2 regions of the Dorea formicigenerans genome follow, and region 2 is predicted to be linked to the other one. Evidence: a T-box and tRNA genes for the amino acid it is inferred to sense, from the RefSeq annotation. Region 2 holds a T-box; the other holds one or more tRNA genes.
What was found. A T-box is a leader RNA that pairs with one kind of tRNA and senses whether it is charged. The one in region 2 lies ahead of NQ560_RS01575 (valine--tRNA ligase), so its partner is inferred to be a tRNA-Val.
Positions count from the first base shown of each region.

Region 1: it has a tRNA-Val gene. The T-box ahead of NQ560_RS01575 (valine--tRNA ligase) is inferred to sense a tRNA for this amino acid. The anticodon was not compared.

Region 1 is NZ_CP102279.1:1,345,813-1,356,817, reverse strand. It holds gene NQ560_RS06670 (DUF4234 domain-containing protein) at 1-566, opposite strand, end outside; gene NQ560_RS06665 (GNAT family N-acetyltransferase) at 724-1,746, opposite strand; gene ispF (2-C-methyl-D-erythritol 2,4-cyclodiphosphate synthase) at 1,835-2,404, opposite strand; tRNA gene NQ560_RS06655 (tRNA-Met) at 2,588-2,661, opposite strand; tRNA gene NQ560_RS06650 (tRNA-Val) at 2,679-2,751, opposite strand; gene bilS (flavodoxin family protein BilS) at 2,823-3,326, opposite strand; cyclic di-GMP riboswitch class I at 3,468-3,543, opposite strand; tRNA gene NQ560_RS06640 (tRNA-Met) at 3,642-3,715, opposite strand; gene ftsH (ATP-dependent zinc metalloprotease FtsH) at 3,985-5,802, opposite strand; gene NQ560_RS06630 (APC family permease) at 5,940-7,322, opposite strand; gene NQ560_RS06625 (hypothetical protein) at 7,334-7,465, opposite strand; gene NQ560_RS06620 (hypothetical protein) at 7,462-7,743, opposite strand; gene NQ560_RS06615 (hypothetical protein) at 7,759-8,055, opposite strand; gene gdhA (NADP-specific glutamate dehydrogenase) at 8,299-9,633, opposite strand; gene NQ560_RS06605 (phosphoribosylformylglycinamidine synthase) at 9,922-11,005, opposite strand, start outside.
Region 2 is NZ_CP102279.1:298,249-309,253, reverse strand. It holds gene sigF (RNA polymerase sporulation sigma factor SigF) at 1-285, opposite strand, end outside; gene spoIIAB (anti-sigma F factor) at 264-719, opposite strand; gene NQ560_RS01600 (STAS domain-containing protein) at 720-1,031, opposite strand; gene NQ560_RS01595 (tetratricopeptide repeat protein) at 1,453-2,859, opposite strand; gene NQ560_RS01590 (hypothetical protein) at 2,905-3,039, opposite strand; gene NQ560_RS01585 (bifunctional folylpolyglutamate synthase/dihydrofolate synthase) at 3,033-4,352, opposite strand; gene NQ560_RS01580 (LTA synthase family protein) at 4,353-6,506, opposite strand; gene NQ560_RS01575 (valine--tRNA ligase) at 6,522-9,176, opposite strand; T-box leader at 9,389-9,615, opposite strand; gene NQ560_RS01570 (AEC family transporter) at 10,170-11,005, opposite strand, start outside.

The DNA of each region.
Region 1 (11,005 bases), 1.0 Mb from region 2:
GCTTTATTAATTGTATCCTGCATCAGACAATAGCTTACAATTCCGAGGCCGAAAATTCCAAGGATCAGATATAAGATTCCTGAACTTCCATTCACGCCCTTGATCTGATCGCATTTTTCACCCATCTTGTACATCCAGTACCATCCATAGATTCCACATGTAATCAATGTGAACAGAAATACAAGTCCGCCTCCTGTCGCCTGTGTATCGCCACAGATCTGATTAACCTCGTCATTCAGCTTGATCATCCAGTAAATTCCATAGAGTCCGCATGTTACAATCGAAAGAATGACTGCAATCGCAATATTTCTCTCCTGGATTCCCGGGAATCTCTGATTCATGCCGCCTGCCGGGCCGCCATATTGATTCTGGTTTCCATAATTATTCTGATTTCCATATGCATTCTGACTATTATTCGTATCTGCACTTGTATACTGAGCCTGTCGTGGTACTTCGTATGTCTGCTGGCTTTGATTCGCATTCACATCAGCTAAAGCCGCTCCGCACTGTTTACAGAACTTTGCTCCGTCCTCACACTGAGCTCCACATTTGTGACAAAATTTCATTTCTCATTCCTCCTAAGTAAATCTATAAATATGCAGGGCAATATTTTTGTAAAATAATGCTTTGCCCGCCAATATTTACGATGACTACATCGTCTTTTTATCATAGCACATTTTCCTGTATTCGTCTATTGCAGAAATATGAAAAAGCATACTTGAATCAAACTGTTTCATTCAGATAAATCCTGGAAAGTGGAATAATCTTTTCAAGCTCCGATGCCATTCGTCCTGACATGGAAACTCCTTCTTCTTTACTGATTTCTTCTACCGTTTTTGCACCAAAGACAAGTTCTCCCAATGCACTGACCGGCAAAATACCTTCACTGGTTTCTGGCTTTCCATCCATAAGCATCAGTCCTGAAAACTCCGTTCCTGTCATTGTAACGTAACGGTTATTCTCCGGAATCAGTGGGTCTGTAATCTGAAAGCTGACTGCCATGAGACTTTTTAACTTCAACGACATCAACATTCTTCTGACATCTACGATCCGAATCATAATCTTCGGTTTTGCTTCCTTTTTTTCCACTTCTTCCGTCTCTTTAGATTCTTCATAATATGGTCTTACATCAACAATCTGTCCATCTTTTCTGTAGATGATAAGCTTTCCATCTTCACATGACAGCTCTTTCAGTAACCGTTCATAATAATTCTTATCACGCTTAGCGTAAACCTGGTATTTCCTCGCCAGTTCTTTCTGTGCCCAAGCTGAAATTTCATCACAATCTTTGTCTTCAGCCGCCTGTACAGTAATACTTTCCGCCAGTTTCTCCTCCGGAGCATAATATTCAATATTCTGTTCATACATCGTCCGGAAATCATGTGGCAGATAAATAGCCTCCGCTGCCGGCATCAGATAAGTAAATGTTACACCGGCCTGGTACATATCCAAAAGAGCCTCTCTTAAAAGTCCGGCCATATACCTTCTGCCACGGTATTCCTTTCTCGTTGCAACTGCCACAATGTAATAAGATTCCTTTTCAATTCCATTGACCATCAGTGTATATGGATTTAAATGCAGCATAGCCTGAATATCATCGTTTTCCCGAACAACATAAATTATATTGTCCTTCGTCTTCTCCTGATAATAATAATCTACAAAGCTTTTCTCGTCTTCCGAAAACACTTCTTCATAAAGCTTTCTCGTATCTAAATGCTGTGAAACTTCCAGCTTTTCAATTTTCATATGTCCTTTCCTCCAGCCACACTGTACATTTTACTTTATAATTCCAGATTATATAGATGTTGGGCTCAAAAGCACACAACTATGATACCTACGGATTCTGGCATCCACTACAGCCCGTACATCCGCCACAACTGCCTGCACAACCAGAACTTACATCCGCCGGACCGACACCGTAACTGTAATTCACAATCGTCTCAAGTGACGCAATTGCCTGTGCCGAAATACCTTCTCCGCTTCCGGTAAATCCAAGTCCTTCCTCTGTAGTTGCCTTAATATTCACCTGACTTACTTCAATTGCAAGGGCATCTGCAACATTTTTTTTCATCTGCTCAATATAAGGTGCCATCTTCGGACGCTGTGCAATGATTGTCGCATCAATATTTCCAACCACATACAGCTCATCATCAATCAGCTCCCGTACATACTCCAGAAGCTTTATACTGGAAATTCCTTTATATTTTGAGTCTGTATCCGGAAAATGCTTCCCAATATCTCCAAGCGCTGCTGCTCCGAGAAGGGCATCCATAATCGCATGGAGAAGCACATCCGCATCCGAATGTCCCAAAAGACCTTTCTCATACGGTATCTGGACACCTCCGATAATCAGATCTCTTCCTTCTACTAATTTGTGAACATCGTATCCCAAACCAACTCGCATTTTAATTCCTCCACAAAACTTTTTTTCATTCTCCATTGTCAATGTCTTTTTTTATTATACATGAGAGAATATTCAGAGTCAATGAACGGCCACTATAGCTAGAGTTTTTTTGCACAATAGGAAATGCAATTTCTTATACAAAAAAAAGAAATCTGCTTTTGCAAATTCCTTTTCTTATACAAGTAGCGGGAACTGGATTTGAACCAGCGACACCGCGGGTATGAACCGCGTGCTCTAGCCAACTGAGCTATCCCGCCATATATTGAGGTATATATGGGACCAATAGGGCTCGAACCTATGACCCTCTGCTTGTAAGGCAGATGCTCTCCCAGCTGAGCTATGATCCCATATCTTGTGGCTCTCTCGAACCGACTTCGTTAGTATACATCAATATAGTGAGTATTGTCAATAACTTTTTTTATTTTTTTATTATCTTTTTTAATTTTTCCAGATCGTCCATATCAGGATGCGACAATGCACAGTCAAAATTTGCAATCAACATATCAAGATTAGCTGGATGTTCCGGATTTTCTTTCATCTTTACATATCGTTCACGCACAGATTGTGGCATTTTCCCCTGGCACATATACTCTCCAATAACAGCATTGCTTGAATCAATGGATTGTTTGACTTGCCCGAGAATCTTTTCAAAATATACATCACTTCCACCAAACCCAGCCGTTCCAAACAGAAAAATCTTCTTGTTTTTTAGTTTCGCTAATAATTCTAATGTCTTGGTATCCGCGCTCCCTTTGTCAGTCCAAAATCCGATATACAACAAATCGGATGGAGGGATCTTTGAATCATTCTCCCCAAAATAATCACACTTATCTTTTGGCAATATTTCATAGACTGCATCAGCCAGCTTCTTTGTATTACCAGTTGAACTACTGAATACGATTGAATAATTTTCTTGTTCCATAATCTCATCGTCTCCTTCTTTGTTTGATTTTTGCTGTGCTAAACTCTCTCCAGATTATGTTGTAACGCATCAATCAAATCTTTAATAACAATTGGCTTGGATAAAAATCCATCCATACCAAATAGACAGTGTGCATCCTTTTTTTACAACTGGCTACCATTTTACAGGTCCTATAGCTTTGCGTCGCAGACTTTCGTCTGTTTTGCCCAAAATATTATTTTAATTATAGCACTTCTTATTTTCTCATGTCTATATTTTTCTATGGCAAAGTATAAAAAGAAAAAAAGAACTCACAATGTGAATTCTCTTTCCAAGTAGCGGGAACTGGATTTGAACCAGCGACACCGCGGGTATGAACCGCGTGCTCTAGCCAACTGAGCTATCCCGCCATATTTATATTCGCTGCTCTCTTGAACCAGCTTCCTAAGTTTACAATAAGATTCTACTTTCGTCAACAACTTTTTTTCAATTTTTCAATTTTTTCTACATTTGCAAAAATTTCATCTTTTATTTCGTCCCTCGCATCAGTAAATACCTGTGTTCCAATAGATACTCAAAAGAAAAAGCGAGTCTGTGCGTGGAATCCGGTTTTACCTCGTAGATATATTTTCCCGAACTCCTGCACATTCTCGCTGAGTGTATTCACTCCTCTTCCTGATCAGGCGTTTAAAATATTCATGAATTCTTCTCCTGTAATCGTTTCTTTCTCATACAGATACCTTGCCAGATCGTCCAGTTTTTCTCTGTTCTCCATCAATATTCCAGCTGCTTTTTCATGTTCACTTCGAACAACTTCCACAACCTTCTCATCAATCTTTGTCTGCGTCTCTGTCGAACAGGTCAGGGAAGAATCTCCTCCCAGATACTGATTCGTCTGCACTTCCATTGCAACCATATCAAAATCACACGTCATTCCATATCTTGTGATCATAGCCCTTGCAAGCTTGGTTGCCTGTTCAATATCATTGGAAGCTCCCGTCGTGACTGAACCAAACACAATTTCTTCCGCTGCCCTTCCTCCTGTAAGAGTCTCAATTTTATTCAGGATTTCTTCTTTTGTCATCAGATAATGATTGCCTTCCTCGACCTGCATCGTATAGCCAAGAGCCCCCGACGTTCTGGGAACAATGGTAATCTTCTGTACCGGAGCTGAATTAGTCTGTTTTGCAGCCACAAGCGCATGCCCGATTTCATGATATGCCACAATCCGCTTTTCTTTATCTGTCAGGATCGCATTTTTCTTCTGATATCCGGCGATAACAACCTCAATACTCTCCTCCAGATCTTCCTGCGTTACAAATTTACGGTTGTCACGAACTGCACGAAGTGCTGCTTCATTTACAATATTAGCAAGTTCCGCTCCAGAAGCTCCGGAAGCCATACGTGCCACTTTATTATAATCTACATTATCACCAACTTTTATTTTCTTTGCATGAACCTTCAGGATATCTTCTCTTCCTTTCAGATCAGGAAGTTCTACCGGCACACGTCTGTCGAACCGTCCCGGTCTTAAAAGAGCCGGATCCAGGGATTCTGGACGGTTCGTTGCCGCAAGAATGATCACACCCGTGTTGTCTTCGAATCCGTCCATCTCTGTCAGCAACTGATTCAAGGTCTGCTCACGTTCATCATTTCCACCTATCTGTCCATCCCGCTTCTTACCGATTGCATCTATCTCATCAATAAACACAATACATGGTGCTTTTTCTTTTGCCTGTTGAAACAGATCACGCACCTTTGATGCACCCATACCAACGAACATCTCTACAAATTCAGAACCGGACATGGAGAAAAATGGAACATTTGCCTCACCGGCAACTGCTTTTGCAAGCATCGTCTTACCTGTTCCCGGAGGTCCTACAAGAAGAATTCCTTTCGGCATCGATGCTCCGATTTCTTTATATCTGGCCGGGTTATGAAGATATTCTACAATCTCGCTTAAATTCTCTTTCGCCTCATCTTCACCTGCAACATCACGGAAACGGATTCCCTCGGATGATTTCACATAAATCTTCGCACTGCTTTTTCCCATTCCGAAAGACATGGCGTTTTTTCCACCGGCCCGCTTCATCAATTTTCTGGACATGTATTCTCCCAATGCTACAAAAAACAAGATTGGAAGCACCCAGGATAAAATATTAACCAGGATCGGAGATGACTGATCAATTTCTTCTCCGTAAAAAGAAACATCCGCTTCATATAATCGTTTCGTCAGATCCGGATCATTGACCATCGCCGTTTTGTAAATGGTCTTCCCGTCTTTTCCTGTAAATAAGATCGTATTATCCTGTTGCTGCAATTCTACTTTTTTTATCTCCTTTTTCTCGGTCATAGAGATAAATGTTCCATAATCTACATCTTTGATCTGCTTTTCCTTTATGTAAGGCATCGCAATAATGTTAAATAGTATCAGGATAATCAGCACAATCGTATAATAAAACATCAACGGTTTTTTCGGCCGTTTCACCTGTTCCATAATCATTCCTCCATTCTTTCAATATCGAATTCAATTTTCTTTTATATGGTAACAGTTTTTGTCTGATTATTCTAGTTTTATATTATGAAAATTGTATGAATTTCGTAAAATAAAAATATTAAAGTACAATCTTCCGATTATAATTCCTTCGGTTTCGGCCACTTCTGAGTACCGGCTTTTAAGAACTGTGATTTATCTATAAACTTCAGTCTCCTTTTCAAGAACCAGACAGATGCCAGGAAATAAAATGCAACTCCGCCTAGTATATTAATCCAATAACCCAGATACATACCCAGCAGCGTCATACCGATCAACACTGCTGCGATCAATGCAGGTACCGGATGGATTGGTGCAACATATCCACGCTCAATCGTTCCAAGGGGATACATTTTCCGGAACCGGAACATCATGATCACTGTCAGCACATATACCATCAACGCTGAAAATATAGAAAATGTAACAACCTGATCCAACATTCCTGTAAATGCAAATGCCATAGATATCGGCAGTAAAAATACAGTTGCCCGGTACGGTGTCTTATATTTCGGATGTGTCTTTGCAAATATCGGCGGAATCAGCCCATCTCTTGACATTGCGAACCAAGCTCTGCTTGCATCGTTAATGCAGCCATTTGCTGAAGCCAGACACGCCATGATCGTGCCAACAAACAATGCAATGATAACATATAATTTTCCAGTTGCCAGTGCCGCGTCGTACAACGGATATGCAGACTCACCAAGCTTTTCTGCCGGGACAAGACCTGAGCACACAAACCATGTTGTAGTAGCACCAATCAGCAGCACAGACAAACCTATCATAGTTCCCAGTGGCAAAGCTCTGCTGGTAGACCTGCATTCTTCTGCCGCCAGTGCTCCTCCTTCGATTCCCAGGAAAAACCAGACTGCAAACTGCATGGCTGCAATAATTCCAAGATAACCATATGGAAGTCCATCTGTCATTTTTTTCAAATTAATCAAAGTCATCTGTGGATCATAAAAGCTTGTTGAAAATAATAAAATAAATATCGTCACAAATGCAACTGCCGTAATCACAAAATTCAGGGTCAAGGTTGCATAGACACCTCGGTAATTCATATATGTCAGCACAAGCAGACTTAATATGATAAATGGCAGCGCTTTCACATTCGGGTTCAATGATTCAAGTATCTGTCCGACGACCAGAACATCGGCCGCTTCCAGCATTGCATATTCCAGCACAAGCATCAGCCCTACGTTAAATGCAGCTAAAGGTCCAAGCATATATTTCGCCATTGTATACTGTCCGCCTGCCTCCGGCATGACAGAACCCATCTCCGTATTCATCATCACGATCATGACATAAAGCATGGCTACCGTCCAAAGTGCAATAACAGAACCAATCGATCCTCCTTTTGCGACCGTAAAATTCCATCCCATGAACTCTCCAACAAGTACAATTCCTACTCCAAGAGCCCAGATATGCATTGGTCCAAGAACTTTCGAAAGTCCCTGACTCTTTTCATTTGTCTTTTCTTTCTCCATAAGTATGCCTCTTAGTCTTTCTTTTCAAGCTTTTTCTCTTCTCTGTTCCTTTTTTCCACTTTTATCAGATCACTCAAGATCAAATAAAGAAATACTGCACATAATACCCATGCTGCAATATTTATAATTGTCCATATGCTCATACCTGTTCCTGCTCCTTTTCGCTATATTCCAGTTCAATAATTTCCTTTAAATCTTTTTTGCTTCTTTTCACAAGAAATGTTACATATGCTGCCAGCGCAACTACAACCGGCACCAGTGTAGATACCTTGATCACATATGCTTTTCCTGCCTCCTTGACACCTGCAAGATTTTGAAAAAGCATCGTCACAAGCAAAACCACAAAGCATAGGATCATTACGAAAAACACATCTATCACTTGCATTATTTTTTCATTTTTCGTCTCTTTTTTATTTTCCATCTTCTGTCACTCCTACTACGCATCTTTCTTCTGCAATTTCAAATTTTCAAGATCCTCTTTATAAATCACATCTTTGTTTCTTTTTAAGTGTCTGTAAACTGCAAAAAGTCCGAGGGACAATGCACTTCCAGTCACCAACGCAATACAAATCATAATTGTTCTTGTAGTAGAATCTCCCGCTACCTGTAAAGCCTGTCGTAATATCGTACTTAAAATACACCACATAAATATTGCAAACCCTGCCAGAAGAATGCAATCCCTGTGGTAGACTTTCTGGATTTCCGCCTCAGACACTTCCATTTTTGAGCCCATTTTTTTCATCCTTTCTGTATAAAATTTTCCGCACGCTTTTTAATGTTATCGTGATAACATTAGTTGTTTATATTATACTCTTTTATGTATAAAATTCAATTATTTTTTTAATAAGTGGAAAATCTTTTGAACATAAAATACTGATTCTGCCGGAGATTTTTTGCATAACAGGAAATAAGATTCCTGTTATGCAAAAAAAGAAAGCCCCGTAAATCCGGGACTTTCCAAATATTTTAGTACTTTTTATACAATTCCCTGAGCTGTCATAGCATCTACAACTTTCTCAAATCCTGCAATGTTAGCTCCTGCTACGTAGTTACCTTCCATATCGTAACGTTTTGCAGCATCTACCATGTTGTGGCAGATATTTACCATGATGTTCTTCAGTTTTGCATCAACCTCCTCGAATGTCCAGCTAAGTCTCTCACTGTTCTGTGACATCTCAAGAGCAGATGTAGCAACACCACCGGCATTCGCTGCTTTTCCAGGTGCAAAGATTACACCGTTCTCCTGCAGATACTCAGTTGCCTCGTATGTAGTAGGCATGTTAGCACCCTCGCATACAGCTACACAACCGTTTGCTACTAACTGTTTTGCATCCTCTAAGTGAAGCTCGTTCTGTGTTGCACATGGAAGAGCCAGATCTACCTTTACAGACCATACGCCACGTCCCTCATGATACTCTGAGTTCGGACGATAGTTCTTGTACTCTGTCAGTCTTGCGCGTTTTACTTCTTTAATTTCTTTCAGAGCTGCAACATCAATTCCTTCTGGATCATATACCCAGCCTGTAGAATCGCTGACTGTAACAACCTTAGCTCCAAGCTCCTGAGCCTTCTCTGTTGCGTAGATTGCAACATTACCGGAACCGGATACTGCAACTGTCATACCCTTGATATCTTTTCCGTTGAGTTTCAGAAGTTCCTCTGTCAGATACAGAAGTCCATAACCTGTGGCTTCTGTTCTTGCTAAAGATCCACCGTAACTTAATCCTTTACCTGTAAGTACACCTTCGTATACTCCGCGGATTCTCTTGTACTGACCAAACATATATCCAATCTCTCTTGCGCCTGTTCCGATATCTCCGGCCGGAACGTCAGTGTCAGCACCGATATATTTGCAAAGTTCTGTCATAAAGCTCTGGCAGAATGCCATAACTTCTCTGTCGGATTTTCCCTTAGGGTCGAAATCAGAACCACCTTTTCCTCCTCCGATTGGAAGACCTGTCAGTGAGTTCTTGAATACCTGCTCAAATCCAAGGAATTTGATGATTCCAAGGTTTACGGAAGGATGAAGGCGTAAGCCTCCTTTGTATGGTCCGATTGAACTGTTGAACTGTACACGGTAACCTGTATTTACCTGAACCTGTCCATTATCGTCTACCCATGGAACACGGAATTTGATCTGTCTCTCAGGCTCAACCAGTCTCTCAAGCAAAGCGTCTTTTCTGAATTTCTCCTCGTTTGCTTCGATTACCACTCTCAATGATTCCAATACTTCTTTTACTGCCTGGTGGAATTCTGGCTCAGCAGGGTTCTTTGCCACTACTTTTTCCAGTACTTCATCAACATATGACATACCTTTGTACCTCCTGAAAAAATGTTATTATGAAATTTAAAGCGCCATATTTCTTGATTTATTTGCATTCATCATTCAAAAAAGAAGGACGGCAAAACCGTTCTTCTCCTTCGACGCTTTTGTCCTTTAATATTGTAAAGTATTTTACTTTATAACACAAGATTTTTTTTGCAAAAAAATGTTATTTTTATATTTTGTGCAATTTTAATTTTCATTTCCTGCATAATTTTGTATTTTTGCCGAAATACAGAACAAGCGCCTGCAAAATTTGCAAGCGCCTGATTATTTTTATTTAAAATATTTCACTCCAGACTCAAAGATCTTCAGATCCTGTTCTCCGTAAATGTTCATTGCAACGGAACGTCCACGTCTTTCTGAATGGGCCATTTTACCAAATACTCTTCCATCCGGGCTGGTGATACCTTCGATTGCAAGATAGGAACCATTAATGTTCCATGTCTCATCCATAGATACATTTCCCTGTGGGTCGCAGTACTGAGTTGCAACCTGTCCATTTGCGATCAGCTTGTCAAGCCACTCTTTACTTGCAACAAAACGTCCCTCTCCGTGAGATGCCGGGTTTGTGTAAACTCCGCCAAGCTTTGCTCCGGAAAGCCATGGAGACTTGTTGCTGACTACTTTCGTGTACACCATCTTAGAAATGTGGCGTCCAATTGTATTGTAAGTCAGTGTCGGAGAATCCTCTGTCTGTCCTGTAATTGTTCCATTTGGAACAAGTCCCAGTTTTACAAGAGCCTGGAATCCATTACAGATACCAAGTACCAGTCCGTCACGCTCCCCAAGAAGTTTCTCAACCGCCTCTTTCATCTTCGCATTCTGGAATGCAGTTGCAAAGAATTTTGCAGAACCATCCGGTTCATCACCAGCGCTGAATCCACCTGGGAACATGATCATCTGAGACTGCGCGATTGCTTTTTCAAATACATCGACAGAATCTACAATATCAGAAGCACTCATATTGCGGAATACTTTTACGATTGTTTTTGCTCCTGCTCTCTCAAAAGCTCTCTTACTGTCATACTCACAGTTTGTTCCAGGGAATACCGGAATAAATACAGTCGGCTGAGCGATCTTGTGTTCGCAGATATGTACTTCTTTTGTATCAAAAAGACCTGTGTCAATCTTCTCGTCCTGTCCCTCTGCTTTGGAATTTGTAGCAAATACGCTCTCCAGTGTACTCTCCCATGCTTTTTGAGCATCTGCAAGGGCAATCTTTGTATCTTTGTATTCAAAATTCTGCTCTTCTGTCACTTCACCGATGACTGTGTAATCAATCGTCAGTCCATCCAGCTTGTCAGCCGGAACTTCAGCAATCAGATCTCCAAATGCAGGTGCGAACAAGTCTTTTGCC
Region 2 (11,005 bases):
GCTGACTTTTATCATGCCGTCATCCCGTAAGAAACGTTTGATTTCACCGGAAATCATCGGCACAGCGTAAGTTGAAAATTTCACATCGTAGCTCAGGTCAAATTTGTCGATTGCTTTAATCAGACCGATATTTCCAATCTGAAATAAATCTTCCGTTTCCACACCCCGGTTATGGAAACGTTTCACTATACACCAGACAAGTCCTGCATTTTCCTCCACCAATCGTGCTCTTGCTTCTTCATCTCCTTCGTGAGATCTCTGAATCAGAGCGATTGTGTGGTCCATATTTTCCTTCCTTTTCCAATGATTTTCGACATTTTTACAAGTGTCCCTTTTCCCGGCGTTGATTCCACTTCCAGACTATCCATAAATGCTTCCATAAAGGAAAATCCCATTCCGGATCGTTCCGCTTCCGCTTTTGTTGTAAAAAGTGGTTCCATTGCCTTTTCAACATCTTCGATACCTTTTCCAAAATCTTCAATTTCCACAAAAAGCGTCTGTTCTTTCGTTCTGCACCGGATACAGATATTATGTACTTCTCCTTCATATCCATGTATGATTGCATTTGTCACAGCTTCCGACACTGCTGTTTTTACATCAGATACTTCCTCTACTGTCGGATTAAGCGATGTCATAAATGCTGCTACCGTCACCCTGGCAAATGATTCGTTGCTAGAACGACTGTCGAAGATAAGTTGCATTTCATTCGTGTGATCCATTTACTGATCCTCCTCTATGATTTCCATTATTTTTGTCACACCGGACATGGTTAATATTTTTTTGACACGCTCATTTGCGTGGGCTGCACAGATTTCTCCGCCCAGCATATAAATCTGTCTGTAACGTCCCATGATCATTCCAATCCCCGAACTGTCCATAAAATCTGTCTCCGCAAAATCAAATATGATGTAACGGATATGATTTCGTATGATCAGATGGTCGGATTCCCGGCGAATTTCCTCCGCATTGTGGTGATCCAGTTCGTGGGGGAGAAAAATTGTGAGACAGTTTTCCTGTACTTGATATTTCAATTTTCGGCCTCCTTTTTTTATAAAGCTTGTTTCTATACTTTTTCCATTCTACACACCTGGAAATCATATAGTTCACCAAAGGCACGTTCGCACTACCTTCCGCTGGCAGCGGTACATAAGGCGCTAAAGGACACCGCCTAAGTACCGGCCGCTCCAGAGTACCTTTTTGTGAACTATATGATTTTCAGGTGCTGAATGTACTGGCTAATCGCGAATATACTTTAGCTTTATAAAAACATATTTTTTGCCTCTACGTGTGTGAAGCTTTAGCTGCCTTATAGGAATCCGCACAGTCGCAATTTCTATATGCAGCCTATAATAATTATCAAAAATGTCAAAAAAGAGGGTACGTGGGTTAACGTATCCTCTTTTGTAAGTTTGGTTTTATTTAGTTATTTTTCTAATTGTTTAAAGCTATTTCTTAATTATTGTTGTCACCGTTATCATCGTTGTCACTGTTTTTTTTGGTGTCGTCGGATTTTTTGCTGTCGCTGTTGTCAGTATTTCCGCTCTGGGCGTCGAGCGCCTGCTGTGCCTGGGTGGCTACATCGGTGTCCGGCCAGGTTTCGATGATTTTCTGATAAGTCGTGTTGGCCTTATCCTGATCGCCTTTTTTCTCGTAGCCTTGTGCGAGAAGGAGCATCGCTGCACCATCGTTGTAGCTTTCATCCATCTGCATAACTGTCTCGAGACTGGAAATCACTGTATCATACTCGCCTGAATCGTAAGCTTCTTTTGCGGCTCTATATTGCTTTTTGCAGGCATCCGGATAAATCTTTCCGGTCAGTTCATCGAATTTTGCTCTTCCGACAGCTCCAAGAGAATCTGCATTGACTTTCATAAGTTCTTCTGCCATGGCAGCATTACTCATATCTTCGGATTTGTAATGCTCTGCAATATTCATGACGACTTCATAGCTGTCTTGTGTTGAAGCTGCAGTTGCCTGTGCATTTTCTGTCTCTTCACTGCTGGCCCGATAAGTTTCCAGTTCTGTCTTCAGTGCGCTGATCTGGGATTTCTGTTCTGCAATCTGATCACTAAATGAAACGGTCTGCTTATTCAATGCTTTTTTCTCTGACGAATTAATCGCCGGCATAATCAAAAACCACATCACTGCAACACCGACCAATACACCGACTGCAATATTCGCAACCGTGTGAATGCTGGCCTTTTCTTTGATCCCGGTCGGCACCGGCTGAATAATGCTTTCATTTCCAAGCTGGTATTTAACCGTTTTCTGCTGATTTTTCGCAGACTGCTTGACACTCATCGGACGTTCTTTTCTTATCTCAGTAAGTTCATGCATGTAACGGATTGTCTTTTCATCTGTTGCATCCAGTCTGTGTACTTTCCTGAGTATCTGTCTCGCACTGGCATACTGCTCGGTCTTAATATAAAGCAATGCCAGAAGCTGGTATGCTTTGACGTAAGTCGGGTGTGCTGCTACTGCTTTTTTTAACTGGATAATCGCAAGATCTTCTCCACCCTGTCTTGCATATTCCAGACTTTGATTGTATCGTTTGACTGCCTGGTTGATCTCTTCCAGTTCTCCCGGCGTCTCCTGTACTTTACTGATAAAATAACTGGCTATATTGTCTTTTGGTTGAAAATTCTTGCTGAGGATCCACTCCACCAGCGCTTCAATCACATCTCCACGCCCGTAGTAAACAAGTCCGAGAAGATTTCTGGCGGCCAGGTTCGCCCGGTTATACTGAAGACTTTTCTTCAGTGATGTAATCGCACCGGACATATCCCTTACCTGGGCTTTTGCCAGTCCGTCATTGTACCAGTAGTTAGACTGGTACGCTAGTTTCACTGTGTAGTCCATATATTTATATTCCCTCTTATTTTCTATCTGTATCGTGACTCATTACTACTTCGTCTGCTCTACTGCTTCGCGGATAATGTCCTGCATATCCGTCAGGTCTTCTCTGTATACTGCTTCCTCAATATCTTCAACTTCCAGGCTTGGCTGGAATTTTTTCAGTTCTTCTTCGTAATTTAACATGACGTCTCCACCTCCTGTAGCGCCTTTTCTACCATTCCTGCCAGGTAAAGAGAACCAATACAGTAAATGTATGTCTCTTTGGTACGCATCTCATAGGCACATGCTATGGCATCTTTTACATCAGCCTTCACATACACCGGACACGTTGCATATCGCTTAAAAATCTCCCCCAGTTCGCCGGCCGGAACTCTTCTTTTATCTTCAATCTCTGTCACAACAAACGCTTTCGTCTGCAAATGTCTGCAAAGATATTCTATCATCTGCTCATATTTTTTATCAGATACCGCTGAAAATATGAGAATCGGCGGTTCTTCCTCTTTCAGTGCACGAACGCTTTCTACAAACGCTTCGATTGCTCCCGGGTTGTGGGCTCCGTCAATGATAAAATGGTCTGCGCATTCTTCCATACGTCCCTGCCATTGGATTTTAGCAACGGCATCGCGCCACATTTCTTCATGCTCTGGTTTATTCCCAAGCAGACACTGGACTGCTTCGATTGCAATCTCTGCATTTTTCACCTGATAGATACCACAGATCGGCACTTGCCAGATAACATCTTTATGATAAGCATTTGTCCGTGAAAATGCAATATGTTTGCGGGTAACTTCCCGGATTTCGAACGCATTTTTCCCGATTTCCCGACATGGCGCATGATGCTCTCTCGCCGTATTTCGGATAATCTCGGCTGCTGCCTCATCATTTCCGTCAAAAATCACCGGCGTTCCTTCTTTGATGATCCCTGCTTTTTCTGCCGCAATCTGCTCTATTGTATTCCCGAGGATCATGGTGTGATCCAGGCTGATCGATGTAATAACTGTCAGCGCCGGACACGGAAATGCATTGGTTGCATCCAGTCTTCCCCCCAGTCCTGTCTCCAGAACAATATATTCTACATCAGATTTTTCAAATGCACTTAGTCCCATGCCAAATAAAAATTCAAAATAAGATGGATGTGGAATTCCCTCTTCTTCCATTTTTTTCACGACATCATAGACATGCTCAAAGACCTGATAAAATTTTTCGTTGTCAATCGGCTCTCTTCCTATCTGAATCCGCTCGTTGATAGATATAAGATGAGGGGAAGTAAAAAATCCCGTCTTCTTCCCCTCAGCTTCTAAGATCGCCTGAATATATGCACACACAGAACCTTTGCCATTGGTTCCTGCCACATGTACCACCTTCCGGTCAAATGCCGGTCTGCCAAGCCGCTCTAAGAACTCTCTTGTGTGCTCCTGCGTGTGTTTTTGTGTAAACTTCGGAATGCTTTCGATATACTCGACTGCCTCCTTGTAGTTAACAGGCTTACTATTCATTTATTTTTCCTCGTTTTCCTGTTCTGTCCAGGATTTTGTTGTATCAGTTCCTGTTCCTTCCTGCCTTACAAGCTGTCCGCCCTGGTAAATGTATTCGTCCGTCGTTCTGAAGATTGTATTGCTGGATCCTACCTGGCTGACAGTGATAACATCTCCCTCGCTAAGCTCTGTGCTTGGAAGAACGATTCGTGTATTATTTAAAAATGTACTCTTTTGCTTCTCGCCATTGACGTAAACCTTACTTGACTTCGTAAAGTTCTCGCCATACAGGCTGTAGCCTTTTTCCAGATACGGAACGATGTTCGTCAGCGTAGCGTCCTTCACACCCATTTCCATATGACCTTCCGTAATCGGCGGATTGCCCTTGTAAACATACTGCTTGCCATACAGAATATCATACTGGAGAAGCTCTAAGTCTGACAGGTAATTCTTGGAATTCTGTCTCTGCTGATGATAATTGAACAATGTTCCGGAATGAATATCCAGGCGGTTCATCACATCCGCCATTAGCTGATAAGCCGGAATATTTCTATCCTGCTGTTCCAGTCCGATGTTATCCCAGATCACATAATTTGTGTTATAGAGATAACGGCTCTTTAAATCTTCTGCGGTAAGTCCCATAGTCGGTAAATGGTCTCCGTAGAATACGACAACTGCAGGTTCTCCACGATCTTCCACTGCTTTCACAAGATCTCCTGCAAACTGGTCCATCTCATAGACCATGTTTACATAATATTCCCATTTATTCTTCTTTGCTTCGTCATCGATACCTTCTACTTTGATCTTCGGATTCTCAATCAGCTGCTCCTCCGGGTAATCTCCATGTCCCTGCACACTGACGGTAAATACGAAATCCTGCTGCTCGGTCGTATCCATAGCTTCCATAATATTGTCTACCAGAACCTCGTCCTTTGCCCATCCATTTGGCGTAAGCTGAAGAATATTCATAAACTCTTTACTTGTAAAACTGTCAAATCCCATATGATCATAGACTTTTGCACGACTGTAGAAGTTACCTCCGTTATTGTGCAGTCCATGAGTACCGTATCCCAGTGCTGAAAGAGCTGTTGCAGCACTCTCACATGGCTGGTTCTTGACAACTGTTTTATACGGATACTCTCCAGGTCCGAAGAAACGCATATTCATTCCTGTCAGCACTTCGAACTCTGTATTCGCGGTTCCGGCTCCTACAGACGGAACTTTGAAATATCCAGAAGAATAATTCTTGTACATCTCATGCAGATTCGGGCATGCATCTTCGCTTGTTGTGAAAAATTCCGCCTCATCTACATCAAAATAAGACTCTAACTGAACCACAATGATATTCGGAAGATCATCAGAGGCACGCCCTGTTTTATTCTCGGCCATTTCTCCGTTATTCGTAATCTGATCAATAGTCTCCTTATTATAATCATTCGGCTCATCGATTCCTGTATTAAATACACTGGACATAAAGCAGTACGGAAGTCCGTAATCCTCATAGGCAAACGCAATATTTCCAAAGTATGTGGAAAGCACTCGCTTATCAATTGCCTGATCTGTTGTGAAGCTGAATAACATGGCACATACAGCCACTCCGGCAATTGCCAGAAGCCGGTGTATTTTTCCTTCATACTGACCACCGCGGCGCCACATGGAAATCAGCCATATAATGACCGCTGCAATTCCCACCAATACGATCACGATCTCAAATCCATTGAAATAATTGTTGATCAGGCTGACCGCATCGGTTGCTACCTTCAGGTCCTGGGCATTGAACGGTGTCACTCGCTTCATCAGCATGTAACCGTTACAGATTCCAAGAATCATCCAAAGTACACCGATAATGATTCTTGCGAACACCCTTCGCCGGAACAGGTATACCACCGTAAATGTCATAAATATCATAAATGCATTGTAAAGGAAGACGAGTGGTGTCTGTGTCATATAGCTCCATGCCTGAACAAGTGAATGTCTTGAAATTGCCTCAATTGCAAAGTTGATCAGACATGCTAAAAGCGCGTGAAATATCAGAGAAAACCGGTTCATAAACTGATAGACAGGTTTCATCTTCTGCGCAAATGCACCATTTCTTCTCTCTTCCAGTATTCTTGCCCTTCGCTCTCTACGTTCCTTCCAGTATGCTATAACCTCTTCCTTTCGCAGCTTTTTCATAATATCCCCTTACATTTATTTTTTCTGTAATCCAGCAAGACGCTCCTTGACCTGAGCAAGCATCTGCTCATATTTTTCTAGTTTCTCACGCTCTTCCTGTACCTTTGCAGCCGGTGCTTTGCTTACAAACTTCTCGTTATTCAGCATGCCGTTGGAACGTGCAATCTCTTTATTCAGGCGAGTCTCTTCTTTTGTAAGACGCTCTTTTTCCTGCTCAAAATCGATCAGCTCCTCAAGCGGCACATAAACTGTTGCATCCGGAACTACTACAGACACTGCATCGTCTGCGATACCGCTCTTGTCTGCCTGTACAATGAAGTCTCCGGCAGATGCCATCATCATTGCAGACTCTTTTAATACTGCAAGACCTTTCGCCAGCTTCTCGTCCTCGCATACAACGTAGATCGTTGCCTTTCTGGAATTTGGAACATTCATCTCGGAACGGACGTTTCTAACACCTCTTACGATTTCTTTGTAATGGTTCAGAATGTTTTCATTCTCTGCGTCATTCCATTTTTCCTCATATACCGGCCAGCTTGACATCATCAGTGACTCTTCTTCTGGAACCAGTTTGCTGTAGATTTCCTCTGTAACAAATGGCATGTATGGGTGAAGAAGCTTCAGTGCATCACCAAGAACTTTCTTCAATGTCCAAAGTGCAGCGTTCGCACTCTTCGGATTCTCGTCTGCGTGGTAGATTGCATATTTTGAAAGTTCAATGTACCAGTCACAGAACTCGTCCCAGATAAAGTCATAAATCTTGGAAAGTGCAATTCCAAGCTCGAACTTATCTAAGTTCTCTGTTACATCTTTTACCACATTATTGCATGCAGATAAAATCCAGCGGTCTGCAGGTCCCAGATCCTCTGCCTGTGGCTCTGTGATCTCTTTTCCTTCCATATTCATAAGAATATATCTGGAAGCATTCCATACTTTATTTGCAAAATTACGGCTTGCCTCTACACGTTCGTTGTAGAAACGCATATCATTTCCAGGAGCATTTCCTGTAATCAGTGTCATACGAAGTGCGTCTGCGCCGTACTGATCGATAATATCCAGAGGATCGATACCATTTCCAAGTGATTTACTCATCTTGCGTCCCTGAGAATCGCGAACAAGTCCGTGAATCAGTACTGTGTTAAATGGTGCCTTTCCTGTATGTGCATATCCTGAGAATACCATACGGATAACCCAGAAGAAAATGATGTCGTATCCAGTTACAAGTACATTCGTTGGATAGAAGTAGTCAAGATCCTCCGTCTCATGTGGCCAGCCAAGTGTTGAGAATGGCCAAAGCGCAGAACTGAACCATGTATCCAGCGTATCCTCATCCTGTTTAAAATGTGTACAACCACAATGTGGGCATTTTTCCGGTGCTTCGGAAGCTACTACGACTTCTCCACAATCCTGGCAGTAGTAGGCTGGGATTCTATGTCCCCACCAGATTTGTCTGGATATGCACCAGTCACGGATATTCTCAAGCCAGTGCAGGTAAATCTTATCAAAACGCTCTGGTACAAACTTAAGCTCACCATTCTTGATCGCCTCAATGGCTGGTTTTGCAAGCTCTTCCATCTTTACGAACCACTGCTGTTTGATCATTGGCTCTACCGTTGTATGACATCTGTCGTGAGTTCCTACATTATGAGAATGTGGAACAACTTTTACAAGATATCCCTGCTCTTTCAGATCCTCTACCATAGCTTTTCTTGCTTCGTAGCGATCCATGCCTGCATATTTTCCACCATACTTCTCGTTGATCGTAGCATCATCATTCATGATGTTAAGTTCTGGCAGATTGTGACGTTTTCCAACTTCAAAGTCGTTAGGGTCATGTGCCGGTGTGATCTTAACAGCACCTGTTCCGAACTCTTTGTCTACATAATAATCTGCAACAATCGGAATCTCACGGTCTGTCAGTGGCAGCTTACACATCTTTCCAACGATATCTTTATATCTCTCATCATCCGGGTGAACTGCAATTGCAGTATCTCCCAGAAGAGTCTCCGGACGTGTTGTTGCAATCTCAAGGAAACGGTCTGTTCCTACGATTGGGTACTTAATGTGCCAGAAGAATCCGTCCTGCTCTTCATGCTCTACCTCGGCATCAGACAGGGAAGTCTTACATACCGGACACCAGTTGATGATTCTGGATCCTCTGTAAATGAATCCTTTTTTATGAAGGTTCAAGAATACTTTCTCAACTGCTTCAGAACATCCCTCGTCCATTGTGAAACGCTCTCTGTCCCAGTCACAGGAAACACCCATCTTTTTAAGCTGTGATGTGATAGTTCCGCCATATTCTTCTTTCCACTGCCATGTTCTCTCTAAGAATTTCTCACGGCCAAGTTCTTTTTTATCAATACCTTCGTCTTTTAACTGATTGGTAACCTTTACTTCTGTAGAAATAGCCGCATGGTCTGTTCCCGGAATCCACAGTGCATTGTATCCCTGCATTCTCTTGTAGCGGATCAGGATATCCTGCATCGTATTGTCAAGAGCATGTCCCATGTGAAGCTTACCGGTAATATTCGGTGGCGGCATTACGATTGTAAATGGTTTCTTACTTCTGTCCACTTCTGCGTGGAAATACTTATTTTCGCACCACTTCTGGTACAGTTTGTCTTCAATCTCTTTCGGATTGTAAGTTTTCTCCAAATTCTGACTCATAGTCTCCTCCTCAAATACGTGTTTCCTGGTTCATGTTTTCACACATTTTTCACATTTCAGGGCAAAATATAGAATGTGCCCCAGCACATTCTGGCGCCTGCGGTGGTCGCTTGCGGTACCATCATTGTACGCCGCAGTGCGCATCCTGCCGGAGGCTTTTTTATAATTAGGAAATGCATTTCTTAATTATAAAAAAAACGCCCTTTATTCTCACAAAGGGCGATTGATTCGCGGTACCACCTTTATTATATAGAAGAAACTCCTCTATACATCTCATCCTATTCTTTAACGGGAACGACTCCGGGACCGCCTACTGTGACTTCAGCGTTCCTGCTCCAAAGCTACCTTCTGCATCTCTGTTCTTGAGTGCCTCGCAGCCAATGGGCATCTCTCTCTGTCAGAACGACCTATGCATACTCCTCTTTTTCAACGCATTTAACTGGTTTATCAACCATGAAACTACAAAATATCATAGCCACAGAAGTCCTGTTTGTCAAGGTTTTTAGGGAATTTTCAGAAAACCTTAAGAGACCGCATCAAAAGGGGATCTCGAAAGCTGAGTGATTTTCTATTGTTGCTGCGCCGCTTATCTCTGTGAGATTATGCAAACTCGCTGATGGCTCAGGCAGTGCATAATCTCACAGGCTATGCTCGCACCAATTTCGAAAATAACTCCATGCTTTCTTGAGACCCTTTTGATGCTTTTGTATTGTGATATCCACTACTGTATAGGAAATCTGTTATTTTTCAGTAGATATATTATGCAATCGCTTCTATTATTATCTGTTATACAATTACTTTATAGTTCGGCATCTCTCTCTTCTCCGTCATAAGTTGTCAGTTTAATAGGAGTATCTTCTGTGACATCTGCGTGTATTCCTACGGTGTACTCTATATTTTCTTTGAGTTGTTTTAAGCAGGTAGAACCGCCTGCCGGGATTGTTTCTGTCCGTTCTTCTTCGCCGTTATAATGAGAGAAATTAAGCTTCTTTATTACACGATTCCTAAAGTTTTCAATATATACAGCCACCCGGTCAATGTGAATGCACTGAACATAGTGGTAAGCATTACTGTACTGGCAGTAAGGACACCTTCATGTCCCATATTTTTTGCCATAACATAACTACTTACAGTCGTCGCAGATCCGAGCATAACAAGGATTGCAACGATTTCTTCATTCTTAAATCCCAGCCCGGCTGCGATTGGCAGAAAGACTGCCGCAAATCCGACAAGCTTCATAACAGCCGCCACAATAGACGGTTTGGCTTTCGCGGAAGCTTTGTGGATATCAAAGGTCGCTCCCATTGCCATAAGTCCCATCGGAGTTGCCATGTTTCCAATACTTGTCACCGTCTTCGCCGGGATTCCGGAAAATGGAAGACGGCAAGCCGACCAGAGAAGTCCAATCACAATTCCAATAATAATCGGGTTGGTAATAATTCCTTTTAAAGTTTTCTTTAATACCTCTTTATCAATCTTGCTCTGTCCTGGTTTGAAAAAGGACAGAACAACAACCGCCATAATATTATAAAGCGGAACACTGCCGATGATCATGACTGGCGCCATACCCGCATTTCCATAAATATTTTGGATAAATGCAATACCAAGAAGCGCCGCGCTGCTTCGATAAGAAGCCTGAATAAATTCCCCACGGATAGACTTATCCTTCCAAAGACAGGAAATTCCCGCTGAAATTATAATACAAATCAAGGTTACAATAAAACAAAATATAACAAATTTTACATTCCAGACTTTCGAAAAATCTACTGTCGCAAGATCCCCGAATAATAATAACGGCAACGGCACTTTAAATACGAATTTATTCATTT